One region of the Neorhizobium sp. LjRoot104 genome, then DNA from elsewhere that is predicted to be linked to it. Evidence: riboswitches for the same ligand, from Rfam matches in the RefSeq annotation. Region 1 holds a riboswitch; each other region holds the start of a gene.

Region 1 (7,123 bases):
TCAGCGAGACCGGTCGCTCCGACGGGTGTTTCTCCATCACGTCCGCGCCGGCGATCAGGATACGGCCGCGGTCGGGCGTCTCGAAGCCGGCAACGAGGTTGAGGAATGTCGATTTTCCGGAGCCGGACGGGCCGGTGATCGCGGTCACGGCGCCGGCAGGGAGCAGGCAATCGAAGCGGAATTCCTTCGTGCCCAGCTTCAGTTCAACCCTGTCCATCGCGACGCCGTCAGTCATGGCTTGCTTCCTTCCGGCCAGCAGTGCCGATCATCGTCAGCCCCAGGCAGATAATGCCTAGGATGAGCGCCAGCCCGTCGGCATCATTGGTGCGATAGCTGGATAGCCGGCTATAGACAAGCCAGGGCAGGGTGGTGAGCTCGCTGGAGCCGAACAGCGCCACCGCGCCGAGGTCGCCGAGCGAGAGCGCCATGGCAAAGGACAGCGCCGTCAGCAGCGGCTTTGCCAGAACCGGCAGATCGATCCTCCGCCAGCGTGAAAAGCCCGAGAGGCCAAGGCCTGCTGCAAGCCTGCCCGTCCGTTTGCGATGTATTTCGACGGCGGGCGACAAAACGCGCATCACGAAAGGAAGCGCCATCAGCATGTTGATGATCGCGACCAGCGCCGGGGCGAAGCGCGCGACGTCGCCGAACGGGCGCAGCATCAGGAACCAGCCGGTTCCGAGCACGACCGGCGGCACGAGCAGCACCAGCGAGGACATTCCGCCCAAGGACAGGGAAAACGCCCTGGCCGTTCCGCCGGGCCGCTTCATGTCTGCGATTGCACCGCGCCCAGCAATGATAGCCAGGGAGGTCAGAACAGCCAGCAGGCCGGCGGAAAGCGCAATGGTGAAACTGGTCCAGGCGGCGCGCAGGAAGGCGGCGCTCTTGACGAGGCTCCAGAGATTGGCCTGGACGCCCGCGCCAAGGATGGATGCGAGCGGCAGGATCAGGAATGTCGTGGCAAGCAGGATAGCGAGAGCATCCCAAAGCCTTGCCGGCAACGTTCGGCCATCGAACCGGCGTGTCGCCCGGCCAGCGGTGACACCAGCGTCGTCAGGGGCTGGAGGAAGCGAGATCGCGATCAGGATCAGCGCCGTGATGACGATCTGCAGCAGCGACAGCGCGATGGCGCGCGGCGGGTCGAAATCGAAGCGCAGGGACTGGTAGATCGCCACTTCGAGCGTCGTTGCGGCCGGCCCTCCGCCGAGCACCAGGACAAGCGTGAAACTCGTGGCGCAGAGCATGAAGATCAGGCCCGTTATGCCGGGAATGACCCGGCGCGCCGCCGGCCACTCGATGAAACGGAAGACGGAAAAGGATTTCATTCCCAGGCTCGACGAAAGCAGCCAGTATTCCGCCGGCAGCCGCTCCAGCGCCGCCAGCAACAGCCGCGCGGCAAGCGGCAGGTTGAAGAACACATGCGCGAGAAGGATGCCGGATAGCCCGTAAATGCTGACCGGCTGCTCGAGGCCCAGTTTCAACAGCAGGCTGTTCATTACCCCTTGCCGGCCCCAGATGCCGATCAGCCCAAGCGCGCCGATCAGCACCGGCAGACCCATCGGCAATGCCATCAGCCGGATGATCCAGATCCGGCCCGGAAAACCTGAACGGCGCGCGAGTGCTAAGGCGACGGGGAGCGCGAAAACCACTGACAGTAGTGTCGAGAGAGCCGCCTGTAACAGGGTGAAGCGCAGAATTCGCCAGGTATAGACGGTGAACAGCCGGCCCTGGCTGCGGCCGGCATCGAAGGACAGAAGTGCGGCGACCGCCATGCCGACGAAGAGGGTGATGCCGGCCAGGCTCAGCAGCCCGCAGATTACTCCCCGTCTCCGCTCGGCCCTCGTCAGCATAGGATCAATTCATGCTCATGGCTGTCAGCCATTCGTCGATCCAGGCCTGACGGTTCCTGGCGACTTCGTCCGAGCCCATGAGGAACGTCTTTGCCGGCTGAACCAGCTTGCCGAAGGCGTCGGGAAGCGGCTCGGACGTCTTGGCCGCCGGCATCATCCAGTTGGTGGTCGGGATGACGTCCTGGAAGGCTGGCGACACCATGAATTTCAGGAACTGTTTCGCCAGATCCCTGTCTTTCCCGCCCTTCAGCAGGCCGGCGACCTCGATCTGGATGTAATGGCCTTCCGAGAAGGAGGCGGCCTGATAGCGGTCGGTCTTTTCCTCGACCATGTGGTAAGCCGGAGAGGTCGTGTAGGAAAACACCATCGGCACTTCGCCCTTGGTGAAGAGACCATAGGCTTCCGACCAGCCGGGCGTGACGGTCAGCACGCGTTTCCTGAGTTTTGCCCAGGCTTCCGGCGCCTTGTCGCCATAGACCGATTTCACCCAGAGCAGCAGGCCGAGGCCGGGTGTCGAGGTGCGCGGGTCCTCTATTGCGATCTTCTGGGCCGGATCGCCGTCCACCAGTTCCTTGAGGCTCTTCGGCGGGTTCTTCATCGCCTGGGTGTCGTAGACGACGGCGAAATGCCCGTAGTCATAGGGAATGAACGTGTCGTCGCTGTAATTGCCCGGCACCTTGGCGGCGGATGCGTCGAGCCCATGCGGCTCGAACAGGCCGGTCGCCTTTGCCTCGGAGATCAGGTTGGTGTCGAGGCCGAGCGCGATATCGGCATCGGTACTCGGGCCTTCGAGTTTCAGGCGGGTGAGAAGCGCGACGCCGTCGGCGACGCCGACGAAATTCAGCTTGCAGGCGCAGGTCTTCTCGAACGCCTCTTTCACCTTGGGACCTGGACCCCAGTCGGAAATGAAGCTCTCGTAGGTGTAGACGGTCAGCGTCTTTTCCTGCGCCTCGACCGGCGCGGAAAGGCAAAGGGCGGCTGCGGCCGAGAATATGGAAAGAATGGTCCTGCGCATCAGCGCCTCCTCGCTTTGTGACAAAGGGGACCAGGCGCTGATGAAGAGCCGTCTAATCCCTCCGCCGGTGTTAACCGGATCAGGTTCCGCGGGTTGGCCAAAGGCCTCTCAGCCGCGTGAAAACGCGCGGCACCCCGTTAGAGCGGATCAGATTTAGCGGCGGCGGGAATGGCTGGCAAGAGGCTGTTTCTTGCTGGCCACGGGCGGATCCCGCAGGATTAAAATTCCTCAGTGGTTCTGGGAAAACACTTTGAGTTCACGCGGAACGACCGCCATCCCGCCGAGACGGTTGGCGACGGCATAGTCGATCGTCTTCTCGACCACATCAGGCATGACCGGTTTGGTGAGGACGCCGAGCGACCCTTTGATGCCGGCTTCCACGTCGTCCGGGTTGCCCGTCATGAACACGACGGTGATGCCATACTGCTCCGCAAGCTCGCGGCCGATCTCCGGACCGGTCCGACCGTCGGAAAGATTGACATCGACGAGGGCAATATCGGCATAGGCAGCGAGCGCCAGGGCGTGTTTGCGGGCATTGGCAAAACCAGCGACTTTCAGGCCCATGGATTCGATCGTCTCTGCCACATCGAGCGCGATCAGAAACTCGTCTTCGACGATCATAACTCTTTGATTCATCGCCTCAGTGGCCAGCCGACGACGCGTAACATTTGTCAGCATTGGATGCCCCCATTCGGTTGATCGGTTCCCGGAAGGCCGATGCGTCCCCGGGACATCTCGACCACTGTTCACACTGAGAACGTCTCGGGACATCATATGTTCCGGTCCGCGACAAATATTTTTTCAGCTAACTACTTGTTAAGCTTAACAAATCGCAAATCAGCCTTCGATTTCCTCACGCAGCATTTCGAGTTCCAGCCATTCCTCTTCCATTTTGCTGATGCTTTGACGCAGCTTTTCCATCTCCGCCGCCAGCTTGTTGAAGGCGGCCGGATCCTTGCTGAAGAGGTTCGGATCGGCCATTTTCTCCTCGCGGGCGGCGATCTCGGCCTGCGCCTTTGCCATTTCCTTCGGCAGGTTTTCGAGCGCGAACTTCTGCTTGAAGGAGAGCTTGCCCTTGCCCCGGGGGGCTTCGGCGGCGGGAACCGCCGCATCGGCTTTTGCCTTGTCCGCCTTTTCCGCGCGACGCCTTTCTTCCTGCGCGCCTTTGCGCTGCGCCAGCATATCGGTGTAGCCGCCGGCATACTCGATCCAGCGGCCGTCCGGTGCGTCGGGATTGGCGGGGGCGATGGTCGAGGTCACGGTCCGGTCGAGGAAGTCTCGGTCGTGGCTGACGAGGATGACGGTGCCGGTGTAGCCGGCGACGATTTCCTGCAGCAGGTCGAGCGTCTCGATGTCGAGGTCGTTGGTCGGTTCGTCCAATATCAAGAGGTTCGAGGGCCTTGCCATGATGCGGGCGAGCATCAGCCGGGCGCGCTCGCCGCCGGAGAGGTTCTTGATCGGTGTCCTGATCTGTTCCGGCTGGAACAAAAAGTCCTTCATGTAGCCCGCGACATGCCGCTGCTCGCCGTTGACCAGCAGCGTCTCGCCACGACCGTCCGTCAGATAATGGGACAGCGTGTCTTCGGGGTTCAGGTCTTCGCGCTTCTGGTCGAGCGTTGCGATTTCCAGATTGGTGCCGAGCTTGACGGTGCCGGTATCGGGCGCCAGCTGGCCGGTCAGCATTTTCAGAAGCGTCGTCTTGCCGGCGCCGTTCGGGCCGACGAGACCGATGCAGTCGCCGCGATGCACGCGGATCGAGAACGGCGCGACGATCGGCCGGTCATAGCTCTTGGTGATGTTTTCCGCCTCGATGACCAGCTTGCCGGATTCGCGGCCTTCGCTGACGCTCGCCTGCACCGTGCCCTGCGGTCCCTTGTGGCCGCGATAATTGCTGCGCATCGTCTGCAGTTCGCCGAGGCGGCGCATGTTGCGCTTGCGACGGGCGGTGACGCCGTAGCGCAGCCAGTGTTCCTCGCGCTCGATCGCCTTGCCGAGCTTGTGCTGTTCCAGCTCTTCCGCCTCCAGCACCTCATCGCGCCAGGCTTCGAACTCGCCGAAACCGCGGTTGAGGCGTCGCGACGTGCCGCGGTCGAGCCAGACGGTGGCATTCGAGACCTTTTCGAGGAAACGCCTGTCGTGGGAGATCACCACCAGCGCGCTTCTGGTCTTGCGCAACTCGTCTTCCAGCCATTCGATGGTCGGCAGGTCGAGATGGTTGGTCGGCTCGTCGAGCATCAGGATGTCCGGCTCGGGCGCCATGACGCGGGCAAGCGCCGCGCGGCGGGACTCGCCGCCGGAGAGCGTGTTCGGGTCTTCCTGGCCGGTGAGGCCCAGATGTTCGAGCAGATAGGTGACGCGATAGGGATCGTCGCCCGGGCCGAGGCCTGCTTCGGCATAGGCCTGCACGGTCGAAAACCCGGCGAAATCCGGTGCCTGTTCGAGATAGCGGATGGTCGAGGATGGATGACGGAATACCTCGCCTGACTGGGGCTCGACCATGCCGGCGGCGATCTTCATCAGGGTCGATTTGCCGGAACCGTTGCGGCCGACGAGGCAGATGCGGTCGCCAGGCTCCACCTGCATGCCGGCGCCGGCGAGCAGCGGCGCACCGCCGAAGCTCAGGAAGATATCGTCGAGTTTCAGAATTGGGGGCGCCAAAGTCAGGCTCCTGTAAAGTCGTAGGGGCGGGCAAGGATCATCGCCCTGCCGCTCTTTAGATGGAATTCCACAGGGCCTTCCGCAACGTTGGAGACGGTGCGCGAGGAGCCGAAGGGAAGCGAGAAGTTGTCGAGCGGATATCGTGCGCCGATGATATCGAGCCCTTCGAGGGCTGAAAAACCGACGACGGAAAAGAGCGAGCCCCGGGGCAGGTCGAGCGTCTTGCCATTGCCGGGGAGGAGAGGGGTTGCCTCTTCGTCGCCGGCGGCGAGCATGACGTCAAGGCCGCTTTCCGCCAGGTTCATCGCATGAAAGAAGTGCTGGAGCGCATGATCGCTGCGCTCGCCGCCCATCGCGCCGGCGAAGATCAGTCGCGTGGCCCCGCGCCGGATCGCCTCGGCAGTGGCGATCTCGCCGTCCGTCTCGTTCTTGGCCGGCGGAAAGGCCTGCCGTTCGACGCCCGGGAACTGCGCGATCAGCGCGGCATCGGAGGAATCGAAATCGCCGACCCAGAGTTCCGGCGTCACACCCAGCGCCACCGCGTGGCGCATGCCGCTGTCGGCCGCGATGAGGCGGCTGCCGGCGACCGCGTCGCGCAGGCGGTCGGTGACGGTCAGATTGCCGCCAAGCAGAATGGTGAAGGTCGAATGGCTCATGCGCATTGCCCATAGCGCAAAGCCGGCACAAAGGGAAAGCTGTTGCACCGCCGGGGATGAGCTTTTAGTTTGCGGCGCGTTGATCGATCAGGATGCCGAAATGCAGTTTCAGGGTACCGCGGACTATATTGCCGACAAGGATCTGATGGTGGCGGTCAACGCCGCGATCCGGCTCGAACGCCCGCTGCTGGTGAAAGGCGAGCCGGGAACGGGCAAGACCGAGCTGGCGCGGCAGGTGGCGGCCGCCCTCGGTCTCGACCTGATCGAGTGGAACATCAAGTCCACCACCAAGGCGCAGCAGGGACTTTACGAATACGACGCCGTATCGCGGCTGCGTGACAGCCAGCTCGGCGACGAGCGCGTTCATGACGTCGCCAACTATATCCGCCGCGGCAAGCTGTGGCAGGCCTTTGCCTCCGACAAGAAGCTGGTGCTGCTGATCGACGAGATCGACAAGGCGGATATCGAATTCCCGAACGATCTCTTGCAGGAACTCGACCGCATGGAATTCCATGTCTACGAGACCGGCGAGATGGTGAAGGCCAAGGTCCGGCCGATCGTCATCATCACCTCCAACAACGAGAAGGAACTGCCGGACGCCTTCCTGCGCCGCTGTTTCTTCCATTATATCCGCTTTCCGGACGTCGACACGCTCGCCCGCATCGTCGAGGTTCATTATCCCGGCATCAAGCAGGCGCTGGTGCGCAATGCGCTGACGCAGTTCTACGAGATCCGCGAAATGCCGGGGCTGAAGAAGAAGCCCTCGACCTCCGAGGCGCTCGACTGGATCCGCCTGCTGGTTTCCGACGATGTCGATCCAACCGACCTGCGCGGCGACGTCAGGAATGCGCTTCCGAAGCTGCATGGCGCGCTGCTCAAGAACGAGCAGGACGTGCATCTGTTCGAGCGAATGGCCTTCATGGCGCGGCGGGAGCGGTAGGCGGTAA
Region 2 (7,123 bases), 1.5 Mb from region 1:
ATATCCGGGCCAGCTTTCCGGCGGTCAGCAGCAGCGCGTGGCGCTCGCCCGCGCTTTGGTGATCGAGCCGGACGTGCTTCTTCTCGACGAGCCGCTTTCCAACCTCGACGCCCATCTTCGCGCCGACATGCGCACCGAAATCCGAACGCTGCAGCAGCGGCTCGGCATCACCACCGTGTTCGTCACCCACGACCAGCAGGAGGCTCTTGCGATGTCGGATCGCGTCGCCGTGATGAACAAGGGACTGCTTGCCGAGATCGGCACGCCCGTCGCGCTCTGCGACCGGCCGCATTCGCCATTCACCGCATCCTTCCTCGGCGCCCGCACGGTGATCGAGGGGCGGACGGAGAATGGATTGTTCAGCGCGCCTGGGCTCACCTGCGAAGGTGCGCCTTCCGGTGCGACCCGTCTCGTGCTGCGCGCCTCGCGCCTCAGGCTTTCCGACGAACCGGGGCCGTTGCATCTCTCAGGCACGCTCGTCAACGCAGCTTTCCTCGGCGACACGTACGAAGCCGATATCCAATCCGCATGCGGCACGATCCGCCTGATCGTGCCTTCGGATATGCCGCCTCCGCCCCTCGGGACGCCGTGCAGCATCCAGACCCAGCCGGGTGGCGCAACATTCATCTGAACGGACAGACCTGACCGAAAAAGGGGAACACGAAATGACTCTCTCGCGTCGTACATTCAACAAGCTGATTGCCGGTGCCGGCCTTGCCGCACCGTTCCACATCATCCGTCCCGCCTCCGCGCAGGAGCCCAAGAAGGGCGACGAACTGGTCGTCGGCATCTGGGGCGGGGCGCAGGAAAAGATCGTCAAGGAACACGTCGAGAAGCCGCTGGTCGAGAAATACGGCTGCAAGGTCAGCTACGTCCTCGGCGGTACCGGTGACCGGCGCGCGAGGGCCTATGCGGAACGCGGCCGCCCGAGCTTCGACGTCCTTTATCTCAACATCTTCGAGAGCCGACAGGCCGTGAAGGACGGCGTGACCCAGGCGCCGACGCCGGCCGTCAAGAACTTCGAGGCGCTTTATCCGAGCGCCCGCAAGGGCGGTTACGGCGTTGCCTTCAACCCCTGCACGATCGTCTACGACAAGACCAAGGCGTCGAAGCCGATCACCTCCTGGAAGGACATGTGGAACCCGGAATGGAAGGGCCGCATCGCCTGGCCGGACGGTCTCGGCGCCGAAGGCATTTCCGCGCTTATGATGGCGGCCCGTGTCTGGGGCGGCGACGAAAAGAACGCCGACATCGCCTTCGAAAAGGTCAAGCAACTGAAGCCGTTTGCCGCCATCCAGGGCAGCCAGGCGCAGCTCTTCGAAATGTTCGACCAGAAGCTCGCCGACCTTTCCGTCGAGTTCGGCAGCTTCACGCAGTCCTATGTCGAAACCCGCAATCCCAATATCGCAATCGCCAAGCCGGTCGAGGGACAGGCGCTTTCGATGAACGTCGCGTGCATCACCGAAGGCACGAAGAACCAGAAACTCGCCGAGGAGTGGATCAACCTGCACCTCTCCGAGCCCTGCATGCTCGCCTATGCGCGCCAGATCTACTACTCGCCGACCGTCAGCAACATCACCGTCCCGGACGACCTCAAGTCGAAGCTCGTGCTCGGCGACGAACAGGTCAGCAAGCTCGTCGATTTCGATTGGGACGTGATCAATGCCAGCCGCGCCAAGTGGCAGGCGAAATACGATCGGGAGATCGCGGGATGAACCGTTGGATCGGGCCGGCGCTTGCAGCGCCGGTCACCCTTTGGCTGCTTCTGTCCTTTGCGGCGCCGATGTTCGTGGTCCTCGTGCTCTCCCTGCACGAGTATCCCGATCCTTTCGGTCCGCTCTTCATAGCTCCGTCGATCGCGCAGTTCCGGGACATCGTCTCCGACAGTTTCTATTTCGGCGTCGTCTCCGAAACCATCCTGCTCGGCCTCGGCGTCACCGTCATCACCGCGCTTCTCGGTTATCCGCTCGCCCACTGGCTGGCGCGCATGCCGGTGAAATACCGCGCGGCCGCCTTCGCGGTGATCCTCATTCCGCTGCTCACCAATGTGGTGGTGCGCTCGCTCGGCATCATCCTGCTGCTCGCGCCGGAGGGGCTGATCAATTCGGTCACCGGCCTCGTCGGCATTCCGCCGGCGAGATATATGCTGTTCACCCACGGCGCGGTCGCCGTCGCGCTGGCGCAGGTCTTCCTGCCGTTCATGGTGCTGGCGCTCTACGACAACCTGCAGAACACGTCTCCGCGCGTTCACGAGGCGGCCCAGAGCCTTGGCGCTTCTCCCGCTGTGCGGTTCCTCACCGTCGATCTGCCGCTTTCGCTGCCCGGCCTGCGGTCCGGTGCCGTCATCGTTTTCCTGATGGCGACCACGGCCTATGTCTCCGCCTCGCTGCTTGGCGGCAAGAAGGTCTGGACGACCGGCATGCTGGTGCTGCAGGAGGCGATCAAGAACCTCAACGCGCCGCTTGCCGCAGCACTTGCGATCATCATGACCGTGACCGGTCTCGCGTTTGCGGCGCTGTGCGCCTATCTCCTCAATCGCCTGATGCCGTGGCTGAAGGGCAAGCCCAGCAATCCGTTGAGCATTCCGCGCTGGATCGTGCCTGTCATCGACATCCTGGGGCCGGTTGTTTCGAAACTGCTGCTTGCCACCTCGCTGCTGCTCCTGCTGCTGCCGCTGGTGCTGGTCTGCATCCAGAGTTTCAACGACGTGCCCCAGGCGACCGCCTCCGGCTTCCGCGGCTTCACGCTGAAATGGTACGAGGCGGTGTTCTTTGCGGGGACCTATGCGGACGCCTTCTGGGTGTCGGTGCAACTGGCGGTCACCTCGATGCTGGTGGCGCTGGCGCTCTCTTTGCCGGCGGCGTTTGCGCTCGCCCGTTATCCGTTCAAGGGCCGGTCCGCGCTTCTGACCTTCTGGCTGCTGCCGATGTCGCTGCCGCATGTGGCGATCGGCGTCGGCATGCTGCGGCTGCTACAGATCTACCTGATCGTGCCGCCGTTCCTCGGCCTCGTGGCAATCCACGTGATCGTCATCCTGCCCTTCGCGATCACGTTGCTGACGACCTCGGTCATGGGCCTCGACCGGGCGCAGGAGGAAGCGGCTGCAAGCCTCGGGGCAAGCCCCGCGCGGCGGTTCTTCCTGATCATCATGCCGGGACTGGCGCCAGGGCTGTTTGCCGCCGGCATCGTCGGCTTCCTGCTGAGTTTCGGCGAGGTGACCGTCACGAGCTTCCTCACCACCGCCCGCCTGACGACCCTGCCGGTGCGCATCTACTCGGAATCGACCTTCAGCCTGGAGCCGACCGCGCATGCGATCTCGGCGGTGCTGATCGTCTTCACCGTCATCGCGCTGGTCCTGGTCGGCAGGGTGGTTCGCCTCGACCGTCTCTACGCACGATAAAAGGGAAACGACAGCGGGCCGGTCGTCCGGCCCGCTTGACAGGCATACTGAAAACCGACAGTTATCGTCTCAATTCCGAGGGGGGCATCTTGACGATGCTGAGATGGCGGTGAGCCGGACCCTTGAACCTGATCCGGGTCATGCCGGCGTAGGAACGGAAATAGGCGTCGCCCGACGATTTTTCTCTTCTCCGCTTCACCTGGATCTCCGTGATTGACTGATCTGGAGATCGACCGATGATATCCATTGTTTCCGTTGTGCCCAAGGGGTATCCGGCCCTGACGTGCAGGTCCGACGTGTAGCATCATGCGCGCGTCCCATGCGGTCATAGGCCTCGTCCTGCTTGTCGTTCTCTGGCAAGCGGGCGTCTGGCTGTTCGCTCCGCCCCGTTATATTTTGCCGTCTCCCCTTGCCGTCGCTTCCGCCTTCTGGCGGCAGCCGGGTTTCCTGCTGCAAAACAGCGTCGTCACGCTGACGGAAATCGCGCTCGGTCTGGTTATCGGCGCAGGCCTTGGTATCGCCACCGCCTTCGGCGTTGCGGCGCTGCCGCGGCTTGGCCGCCTCGTCTGGCCGATGGTGCTGATCTTGCAGGCCTTTCCCGTCTTCGTTCTGGCGCCGATCCTGGTTCTCTGGCTCGGTTTCGGGCTTGCCTCGAAAGTGGCGATGACGACGATCATCATCTTCTTTCCGGTCGCATCGGCTTTTGCCGATGGTCTTCGCCGCACGGATCAGGAAATCCTCGATGCGGTCTCGCTGGAGGGCGCGAGCCACTGGCAGACGCTGGTGACAATCCGCATGCCGCTGGCGATCCCGAGCCTCGTCTCTGGCCTTCGGGTCGCAGCACCGCTCGCGCCGCTGGGTGCGGTCGTCGGCGAGTGGGTCGGCGCTTCCGGCGGGCTCGGTTTCGTCATGGTCCAGGCCAATGCGCGCATGCAGACCGACACCGTGTTTGCGGCGATGGTCATACTCGCGATCCTCACCCTCATCCTGCGGCTTCTCATCGACCGGCTGACCGCCGGTCTCGCCCCCTGGGCCAGCGAAGCCGATCCTTCATTCTCATCCACAGCCAAATCCGCATCAGGGAGTTCCGTCCGATCATGATCCGTATCCTCACCGCGTCCTTCATCGCGCTGGCAAGCCTTGCCGCGCCCGCTTCCGCGCAGGCGGCCGACAAGCTCAGCGTGCTTCTCGAATGGTTCGTCAATCCGGACCATGCGCCGATGGTGATCGCCGAGCAGCGCGGCCTGTTTGCCGATGCCAATCTGGACGTCGAACTCATTCCGCCGTCCGACCCTTCCGCGGTGCCGCGTCTCGTCTCGGCCGGTCAGGCGGATATCGGCATCCACTACCAGCCCAATCTCTATCTCGACCACGAAGCCGGCCTGCCGCTCGTGCGTTTCGGGACGCTGGTCGAGACCCCACTCAACACCGTCACGGTTCTGGCGGACGGTCCGATCAAGAGCCTCAAGGACCTCAAGGGCAAGAAGGTCGGCTTTTCCGTCACCGGATTCGAGGATGCGATGCTGAAGCGCATGCTGGCTTCGGAAGGCCTTTCCAACGATGACGTGGAGCTGATCAACGTCAATTTCTCGCTGTCGCCCTCGCTGATCGGCGGCAAGGTGGATGCGACGCTCGGCGGCTTCCGGAATTTCGAGCTGACCCAGATGAAGCTGGAAGGCCATGCCGGCCGCGCGTTCTTCCCGGAGGAGCATGGCGTTCCGGCCTATGACGAACTGATCTTCGTTACCCGCCGCGATCTTGCTGCCGACAGCCGCCTGCCGCGTTTCCTGCATGCCGTCGAACAGGCCTCGATCTTCATCACCAACCATCCGCAGGAAGCCTCGCAGCTTTTCATCAAGGCCTATCCGAACCTCGACGACGAGCTGAACCGCACGGCCTTCTTCGATACGCTGCCGCGTTTTGCCAAGCGCCCGGCCGCCCTCGACCAGGGCCGCTATCAGCGTTTTGCCGCCTTCATGCAGGAGATGGGGCTGATCAGGACCGTGCCGCCGACCGGCGACGTCGCGGTCGAAATCAAATAGGCCAAGTCGCTGATATTGTTTGATTTGAACTCCGGGGTTCGCGTAACGTGATTTTCATGCCAGATCGGCGTTGCATGTTACGTACCCCGGAGTTTGCTTGACCATCGGACTTGCCCATGCGGAACTGATCGCGGTCCTTTCCGCCGTCACCGGCGACGAGCCGCGCGTCATGACGGTTCGCTCCGGCGATGCGCTGCCGTCCGGCCCTTTCGAGCTCGGCCACAGGAGCCTGCAGGCCGGGCTCCGCGAGTGGGTGGGGGACCAGACGGGCCATCCGCTCGGCTATCTCGAACAGCTCTATACGTTCGCCGACCGGGACCGGACCCATGAGGATGCCGAGGGGCGGACGATCTCGATCAGCTATCTCGGCCTCGTGCGCGAACAGGCGGCACCCGGCGCCGGCAAACCCGGCTGGCATGGCTGGTACGAATATTTCCCCTGGGAGGATCATCGCGGCGGGAGGCCGGATATCCTGGGTGCCATCACCGGCCGCCTGCAGGACTGGGTTGCGGCCGAACCGGCGCGGCGCGAGCACCGCAAGCGCCGAGTCGATTTCGCCTTCGGCCTCGATGGGGCCGCCTGGAACGAAGATCTCGCCCTGCAGCGTTATGAGTTGATGTACGAGGCGGGGCTCGTCACCGAGGCGGGCTGCTCGGCGGCCAAAAGTTTCGGCCGTTCGATGTTTGCCGATCACCGCCGCATCCTGGCGACCGGGATCGCCCGGCTGCGCGCCAAGATCAAATACCGCCCGGTGGTCTTCGAACTGATGCCGGAGAGTTTTACGCTGTCGCAATTGCAGCACACCGTCGAGGCGCTTGCAGGCCTCACCCTGCACAAGCCGAATTTCCGCCGGCTGATCGACCAGCAGGAGCTGATCGAGGAAACCGGCGAGGCGACCAGTGAGACCGGCGGCCGGCCTGCCAAGCTCTTCCGCTACCGTCACGCGGTCCTCGAAGAGCGCGCGCTTTCGGGTTCGAAACTTCCGCTTTCACGCAATTGACATAAACTCGAATCGAGAATATCTCTTTGCGCCGGATATACTCACTTCGAGTATAAAAGGAGCAGATCATGAATTCTCCGCTTTCGGTTTCCTCGCTTTACGATCGTGTCAGCCGCGTCATCCCGAAAGCCGAGTGGATGAGCTACGAGGCGGACGTGGCGGCGATCCTTGAACTCAAGCGCACCCGCAACGCCGTCATCCTCGCCCACAACTACCAGACGCCGGAAATCTTCCATGGCGTCGCCGATATCGTCGGCGACAGCCTGGCGCTGGCCCGCAAGGCGATCGACGTGGATGCGGATGTCATCGTGCTCGCCGGCGTCCACTTCATGGCGGAGACGGCAAAGCTGCTCAACCCGGGAAAGACCGTGCTGATCCCGGACATGGCGGCGGGCTGTTCGCTGGCGGATTCGATCACGCCGGAAGATATCGCGCTCTTGCGCCAGGCGCATCCCGGTGTACCGATCATCACCTATGTGAATACGTCGGCGGCGGTGAAGGCGGCGTCGGATATCTGCTGCACCTCCGGCAATGCAAAGCAGGTGGTGGAATCGCTCGGCGTTCCGAAAGTGCTGATGATCCCCGACGAATACCTGGCGCAGAACGTCGCGCGGGAAACCAATGTCGAGATCATCGCCTGGCATGGCCATTGCGAAGTGCACGAACTGTTCAACGCGCAGG
Region 3 (7,123 bases), 180 kb from region 1:
CACCTCGAGGCCGACCGACTTCATCATCTCGACGCCGCGGTCCATCCACAGCTGGCGGAAATCGGTAACGTGTTGTTCTGTCCCCATGCAGACATATTCGCGCATGCGGAACAGCTGCTGGCGGGCCGGATCCTTGGAGGGTTCGTGGCGGAAGCAGTAGCTCTGCAGGTCGAAGAGACCGCCGCCGGCGGGCAGGTTGCCGCGGCGCGCAACCGTCGGATAGAGCGGATAGCAAGCCGCGGGCGTCAGCACGATGTCGGTCGCCTCCTGGCCCTTGGTCCAGTCCTCCTCGCCGACCTCCATGCATTTCAGGAGGCTCATGTGGTCGAACTCGTTGCCGCAGAACGAATGCACCGTGCCGGCGAGCTGCGGAAAGCTCTTCATGTAGCCGCTGGTCTCGAAGAAGGCGCGGTTCATGCCCGGCGGGAAGCGCATGGCCTCGGCACCGTCGGCGCCGCCGACCTTGTCGATCAGGCGTTCAAAGGCGGCAATGACGTCTTCGAACTGGCCGCTTCGGCCATACAGTCCGTCAACGCCGGTCTCGATCAGCAGGCCTGCATCGAACAGGCGGTCGAGAAAGGGGACCTGAATATCCATGGCTTCACCTCATTCTTTCAACAAACTACATCTGAAATGACGGGGCGTCAGCCGAGCAGGCTGGTGTCCGGTTTCTGAACGAGCAGCATGGTCGACGTATTGCCGAGAATGCGGTCGTTGGAAATCATCAGCTGGGCGGAATGCGCATCGCGCAGGTGCCGGCCGAGGCTGTAAGGCGTACCGTTCTTGTAGCCCATGATGCCGCAGATGATCATCGCCTGGTTGATGATGGTCAGGATCGTCTCGGAGGAAGCCAGCTTGACGTTGTTCATGGCGATCGAAAAAGCCATGGACGATAGCTGGTCGTGATCCGCCTTGGCGTCCGCGTAGGTCTTGAGGCCGGACAGGATGCTCGCCTTGAGGAGCTGCAGCAGGTTCGAGGCTTCGGCGAGCCTCAGCGCGCCGGGCGGCTGGGTGCCGCCCGCCTTGCGGGCTGCGGCCCGCACGAAGGCCTGGGCGCGCAGTACCGCGTCGGCGGCGATCCCGTACCAGACCGCGCTCCAGAGGAGATGCGAGGTGGCGAGCATCGATTGCGCCGCGATCTCGGCGAACGGCTTCGGGAAGATCTGGACGGACGGCGCTTCGCCCCTGAAGAGAAAACCGTCCGAGCAGGTGCCGCGCATGCCGAGCGTATCCCAATCGACGGTTTTCTGCAGGGTATACTGGCCTTGTCTGAAGACGGTCATGACCTGGTCGGTCGGGGCGGCGTTCTCGCTGGAGCGCGAGGTGACCATGATCGCATCGGCATGGGCGCCGTAGGAAATCACCGTCGCATCCTTCGTCAGGCGGCAGGTGTCGCCCTCGACCTCGATCGCGCAGATCGAGTTGCGCATATTGCCGCCGATGCCGCCCTCGGTCGTCGCGGAGGCGACGAGAAGCTGGCGGCCGGCAAGTTCGCGCATGAAGTCCTTATGCCATTCACTGTCGCCACCGTGTTCCACGAGGCTCGAAACCTTGATCTGGTGCATGGCGAAAACCATGGCGCTTGCGGCGCAGGCCTGTCCCAGGATGGAGCAGACCTCGGCGATCTCGGTGATCGAGGCGCCATCGCCACCGAACGCGGTCGGGATCTGGATGCCGATCAGGCGCTCGGCCTTCATGGCATCGACCGCCTCGCTGGGGAAGCGGCCGTCACGGTCGACGTGGTCGGCAAATTCAGCCGCAACGGCTGCCACGCGGTGAGCGCGGGCGTTCAGGCTCATGTCGGCGGCAAAGGCGGGGAGGCTCATCTCAAGCGGCCTCGTGGGCTTTCAGGATATGCGAAACCGTCTGCTCGATCGCCGCTATGCTGGCGAAGGACTTGCGGTTCAAAAGGCTGTCCGGAAACTCGATGTCGAAGGCCTCTTCCAGGCCGAGCATCAGTTGTACGGATGCAAAGGAGGAGAGACCGGCCGCATAAAGATCGGCGCCGTCTTCCAGTTCAGTCACCGCGACCGGAAGGCCGCCTACCCGTGTCAGCAATTCGCGAATGGTCTCGTTCATCTCGACATCTCCGGATCGTTCGAATTCTGCGTTCATCGCTGGGGACCTTATTACGCAGGAAAGCATAAGATTCCGGAAATGAACGTCGTGAAGTTAGGGATGCGGGATTCCGTAAAATCCGATCGATCGGCATCGGCATGGGCCGGCTTGACATGAACGGCCCGCGGGTTTCTGATGGCGCCATTCACCAGGGGGGTCCCGTCAAGGGGCTGAGATACTGCTGGTCGGACCGGCTTTGGCCGGCCGAGGCGCAGTGACCCGTTGAACCTGATCCAGTTCATACTGGCGTAGGGACGGTGCGGGCGCAGCGGCAGCCAGGGCGGGTATCCGTCCTTCGGATTCCGAGGTGTTTTTCCATCATTCCAACACTGGAACTGGGTCTCCAAACGTCAAACCTTGGAGCCTCGAGCCATGAATATTGCAACCACCAAGCTCACGCCGGTCGTCACCACCGGCCCGCTTCCCGCCTCCACGAAAGTCCTGAAAGCAGGAACGATCCATCCGGACATCCGCGTGCCGATGCGCCAGATCGCATTGCATCCGACATCCGGCGAACCGCCGGTCACCGTCTACGATTCCTCCGGACCCTATACCGCAGAAGGCACCGTGATCAGCATCGATGCCGGCCTGCCGCGCCTGCGCGAAAGCTGGATTGTCGCTCGCGGTGATGTCGAAACCTATGAAGGCCGTTTCGTCAGGCCGGAGGATAACGGCTTCGTTTCCGGCGACCGGCTGACGCCGGAATTTCCCGTTCGCAACCAGCCCTTCAAGGCGAAAGCGGGCAGGGCCGTCACCCAGCTCGCCTACGCCCGGGCCGGCATCGTCACCCCGGAAATGGAATTTATCGCCATCCGTGAAAACCTCGGCCGTCAGGCGGCCAGGGAGCCGCTTATCCGCGATGGCGAGAGTTTTGGCGCCCATGTGCCGGATTTCGTGACGCCGGAATTTGTCCGCCGGGAGGTGGCGGAAGGCCGGGCGATCATTCCCGCCAACATCAACCATCCCGAATCCGAACCGATGATCATCGGCCGCAATTTCCTGGTCAAGATCAACGCCAATATCGGCAATTCGGCCGTCACCTCCTCGATGGCCGAGGAGGTCGAGAAGATGGTCTGGGCGATCCGCTGGGGCGCCGATACGGTCATGGACCTGTCGACCGGCCGCAACATCCACAATATCCGGGAATGGATCATCCGCAATTCGCCGGTGCCGATCGGCACCGTGCCGCTCTATCAGGCGCTCGAAAAGGTGAACGGTATCGCCGAGGACCTGACCTGGGAGGTCTATCGCGACACGCTGATCGAGCAGGCCGAGCAAGGCGTCGATTATTTCACCATCCATGCAGGCGTGCGGCTTTCCTATATCCCGCTCACCGTCAATCGCGTCACCGGCATCGTTTCCCGCGGCGGCTCGATCATGGCCAAGTGGTGCCTGCATCACCACAGGGAGAGTTTTCTCTACGAGCATTTCGAGGAAATCTGCGATATCGCCCGGGCCTATGACGTGTCGTTCTCGCTGGGCGACGGCCTGCGTCCGGGATCGATCGCCGACGCGAACGATGCGGCGCAGTTTGTGGAACTGGAAACGCTCGGCGAACTCACGAAGATCGCCTGGGCGAAGGATTGCCAGGTGATGATCGAAGGCCCCGGCCATGTGCCGATGCACAAGATCAAGGAAAACATGGACAAGCAGCTCGCGGTCTGCGGCGAGGCGCCGTTTTATACGCTCGGGCCGCTGACCACCGACATCGCGCCGGGTTACGATCACATCACGTCCGGCATCGGGGCCGCGATGATCGGCTGGTTCGGCACCGCCATGCTTTGTTACGTGACGCCGAAGGAACATCTCGGCCTGCCGGACCGCAACGACGTGAAAGTCGGCGTCATCACCTACAAGATCGCGGCGCATGCCGCCGATCTCGCCAAGGGCCATCCGGCGGCGCAGGTGCGCGACGACGCGCTGTCGCGTGCCCGGTTCGAATTCCGCTGGGAGGATCAGTTCAACCTGTCGCTCGATCCGGAAACGGCGCGATCGATGCATGACGAAACCTTGCCGAAGGAGGCGCACAAGGTGGCGCATTTCTGCTCCATGTGCGGCCCGAAATTCTGTTCGATGCGGATTTCTCACGATATCCGTGCCGAGGCACAGAAGGAGGGTCTTGAGGCGATGGCCGCCAGGTATCGCGACGGGGGCGATCTTTACATGCCGGTGGGGGAAGGGTGAGCTGGCCGGCTGCTGATAAACGAGGCTATGCTTTTATTTCTCCCCCTTCAAGGCAGGGCTATAGCATATGAAGATGTGAAGCGGTGCGTGGAGCCCCTCCCCCTTGTGGGGAGGGGTTGGGGAGGGGCTTCGCCGAGCATGAAACCCCTCCCGCCTGCCGGCCACCCTCCCCACAAGAGGGAGGGTTAGACGTGCCACACCGTCGCGCTCCGTATGCGATCTCCCCTTGAAGGGGAGACGTCCGGCAAGACAGAGAGGTAGGCGGGTATGCTTTCCAATGCTGTCTTTCCATGGTTGCCCGTGGATAATTCGTCACCGCCTTCCAGCATCTTCAATGACTTGCTCCATTTCTCATCCCCGGCCTCCAGCTTTCCGCCTACAATCCTCCCGCTTCCGTCGCCGGAGTGTTTCGCGAGACGTTCGCGGGCAGGCGGGGGCCGGCGCCCTCATTCGATCCGTAACGTGCGGGGAAGGTGAGGGAGGTGAAAGCCATGGCGGTGCTGTCTTCGGATGAAGCCGCCTATCAAGCCTCCCCCTGGCCGCCGGGCCGGGTTCGGTTGAGCCGTCCAAGTGGCAAGCCCGTCCCGAAAGGATGGGCGTGAACGAAGCCACGCAGCGGGGCGAGGTGATCACCTGTAGGGGCCGGAAGCCCCGAAAAGACGCCGAAGGCCACGCGAATGCGGAGCCACCGAATTAAAATCTATTTGAGGTTCCGCATTCGTGTGGGCTCTCCAGAACACGGGCAAAAGCTGTCGCGTGACGGTACACGCGCGTCACTTCGGAGGATATTGATGTTCTTCACCGCGGAAATCGCTCACCGAATAACAGCCGCCGTCGCTCCGCACCGCGCTTTCGCCGATCACCGCCTTGCCGTGGCCGCCGGGAATATCCAGGACGTAGGTCGGCTGGCAGAGGCCGGAAATGGTGCCGCGCAGGGCCGAGACGATCTTCTGGCCCTCGGCGATGTCGAGCCGGAAATGGCTGGTGCCGGGCGCAAGGTCCGGGTGGTGCAGGTAATAGGGTTTGACGCGGGTTTCGACGAAGGACTTCATCAGGTCGCCAAGCACCGCCGGATCGTCATTGATGCCGCGCAAGAGCACCGTCTGGCTCACCATCGGGAAACCGGCGTCGATCAGCCGGGCACAGGCGGCGCGGGCGGCTTCCGTCATTTCGCGCGGATGGTTGGCGTGCAGCGCCACATAGACGACCTTGCGGCTTTCCTTCAGCGCCGCGATCATCGCTTCATCGACGAGGTCCGGCTCGACCACCGGCACGCGGGTGTGAAAGCGGACGATTTTTACATGCGGGATCTCCGCAAGGCCACGCATGATCGCCGCCAGCCGTCGCGGGGAGAGGACCAGCGGGTCGCCGCCGGTCAGGATCACCTCCCAGATTTCGCTGTGTTCGCGGATATAGGCGAGCGCCGCCGCCAGTTCCTCGGGCGAAAGCGTGCCGTCGCCCTGCGGGCCGACCATTTCGCGGCGGAAGCAGAAGCGGCAATAGACCGGGCAGATATGCACCGCCTTCAAGAGCACCCGATCCGGATAGCGATGGACGATGCCCTTGACCGGGCTGTGGGCTTCATCGCCGATCGGGTCCGCACGTTCTTCCGGCGTCGCCAGCAACTCGCTCGGATCGGGCACGAACTGCCGGGCGATCGGATCGTTTTGATCAGTTCTGTCGATGAGCGAAACCACGGTCGGCGTCAGCGCGATCGCGTAGCGGTCTGCGACTGCGCGAATGCCGCCGAGCTTTTCGGGCTCGATCAGGCCGGCAGCCGCCAGCTCTTCCAGGGTTTTCAATGAGCGGGCCGCCGTCACGAAAATACCTCCGCGACCGGCGCCCACATCACCTGGTCGATACGGGTGGCGCCGGTTGCCAGCATGGCGAGCCGATCAAAGCCGAGCGCCGCGCCGCTTGCCTCCGGCATGATCGAAAGCGCTGCGAGAAAATCTTCGTCGAGCGGATAACGTTCGCCGTAGATGCGGGCCTTCTCGGCCATTTCATGCTCGAAACGCCGGCGCTGTTCGCCGGCGTCGGTGAGTTCGCCAAAGGCGTTGGCAAGCTCGACGCCGCAGGCATAAAGCTCGAAACGTTCGGCGACGCGCGGATCGCGGGCGGATGGCCGGGCGAGTGCGGCTTCGCAAACCGGATATTCGTGCAGGATCGTCGCCCGGTCCCTGCCGAGATGCGGCTCGACCTTTTCGACCAGAACCTTGCTGAACAGATCAGCCCAGGTGTCGTCTTCGGCAACGCGGATGAGGGCCTTTTCCAGGCCGGCTGCCAGCAGGTCCCGGTCGGTATCGCCGTTCGTCGCGACGGACGCGAGCAGGTCGATGCCGGCGAACCGGTCGAAGGCCTCGGCGAGCGTCAGGCGTTCCGGTTCGGCGAAAGGATCGACTTCCATATCGCGGAAGGCAAAGCGTCTGGTCCTGGTGGTATCCGCGGCCAGTGCCAGCATCTCGGCGCAATCGGCCATCAGCTGTTCATAGCTCTCGCCGACCCGGTACCATTCCAGCATGGTGAATTCCGGATGGTGCAGCGGTCCGCGTTCCCTGTTGCGGTAGACATGCGCGAAGGTGAAGATCCGTTTCTCGCCGGCGGCCAGCAGTTTCTTGGCGGCGAATTCCGGCGATGTGTGCAGGTAGAGCGGCGCCCTGCCTCCGTCGATGGCGATCGCTTCCGTTGCGAAGGCATGCAGATGCGTCTCGTTGCCGGGGGAAACCTGCAGTGTCGCCGTATCCACCTCGACGAAATCGCGCTCGCCAAAGAAACCGCGCAACGCAGACTGGACCGCATTGCGACCCTTCAGGAAGGGCCG

Evidence for each region. Region 1 has a riboswitch for thiamine pyrophosphate ahead of thiB (thiamine ABC transporter substrate binding subunit). Riboswitches for the same ligand answer to the same signal wherever they lie in the genome.
Region 2: another riboswitch for thiamine pyrophosphate. It lies ahead of ACSQ8R_RS10980 (ABC transporter permease); the one in region 1 lies ahead of thiB (thiamine ABC transporter substrate binding subunit).
Region 3: another riboswitch for thiamine pyrophosphate. It lies ahead of thiC (phosphomethylpyrimidine synthase ThiC); the one in region 1 lies ahead of thiB (thiamine ABC transporter substrate binding subunit).

Annotation. Positions count from the first base shown of each region.
Region 1 covers NZ_CAXURS020000001.1:3,694,835-3,701,957, reverse strand. The annotation lists gene ACSQ8R_RS18305 (thiamine ABC transporter ATP-binding protein) at 1-235, opposite strand, end outside; gene thiP (thiamine/thiamine pyrophosphate ABC transporter permease ThiP) at 228-1,847, opposite strand; gene thiB (thiamine ABC transporter substrate binding subunit) at 1,852-2,862, opposite strand; TPP riboswitch at 2,902-3,009, opposite strand; gene ACSQ8R_RS18290 (response regulator) at 3,091-3,540, opposite strand; gene ACSQ8R_RS18285 (ABC-F family ATP-binding cassette domain-containing protein) at 3,700-5,520, opposite strand; gene ACSQ8R_RS18280 (thiamine diphosphokinase) at 5,523-6,182, opposite strand; gene ACSQ8R_RS18275 (AAA family ATPase) at 6,277-7,116, shown strand.
Region 2 covers NZ_CAXURS020000001.1:2,193,613-2,200,735, reverse strand. The annotation lists gene ACSQ8R_RS10995 (ABC transporter ATP-binding protein) at 1-631, shown strand, start outside; gene ACSQ8R_RS10990 (ABC transporter substrate-binding protein) at 666-1,715, shown strand; gene ACSQ8R_RS10985 (ABC transporter permease subunit) at 1,712-3,400, shown strand; TPP riboswitch at 3,469-3,572, shown strand; gene ACSQ8R_RS10980 (ABC transporter permease) at 3,707-4,501, shown strand; gene ACSQ8R_RS10975 (ABC transporter substrate-binding protein) at 4,498-5,442, shown strand; gene ACSQ8R_RS10970 (NUDIX hydrolase) at 5,540-6,442, shown strand; gene nadA (quinolinate synthase NadA) at 6,511-7,123, shown strand, end outside.
Region 3 covers NZ_CAXURS020000001.1:3,877,014-3,884,136, reverse strand. The annotation lists gene ACSQ8R_RS19050 (amino acid--[acyl-carrier-protein] ligase) at 1-597, opposite strand, end outside; gene ACSQ8R_RS19045 (acyl-CoA dehydrogenase family protein) at 645-1,826, opposite strand; gene ACSQ8R_RS19040 (acyl carrier protein) at 1,828-2,079, opposite strand; TPP riboswitch at 2,259-2,391, shown strand; gene thiC (phosphomethylpyrimidine synthase ThiC) at 2,491-4,302, shown strand; gene ACSQ8R_RS19030 (lysine-2,3-aminomutase-like protein) at 5,076-6,122, opposite strand; gene epmA (EF-P lysine aminoacylase EpmA) at 6,119-7,123, opposite strand, start outside.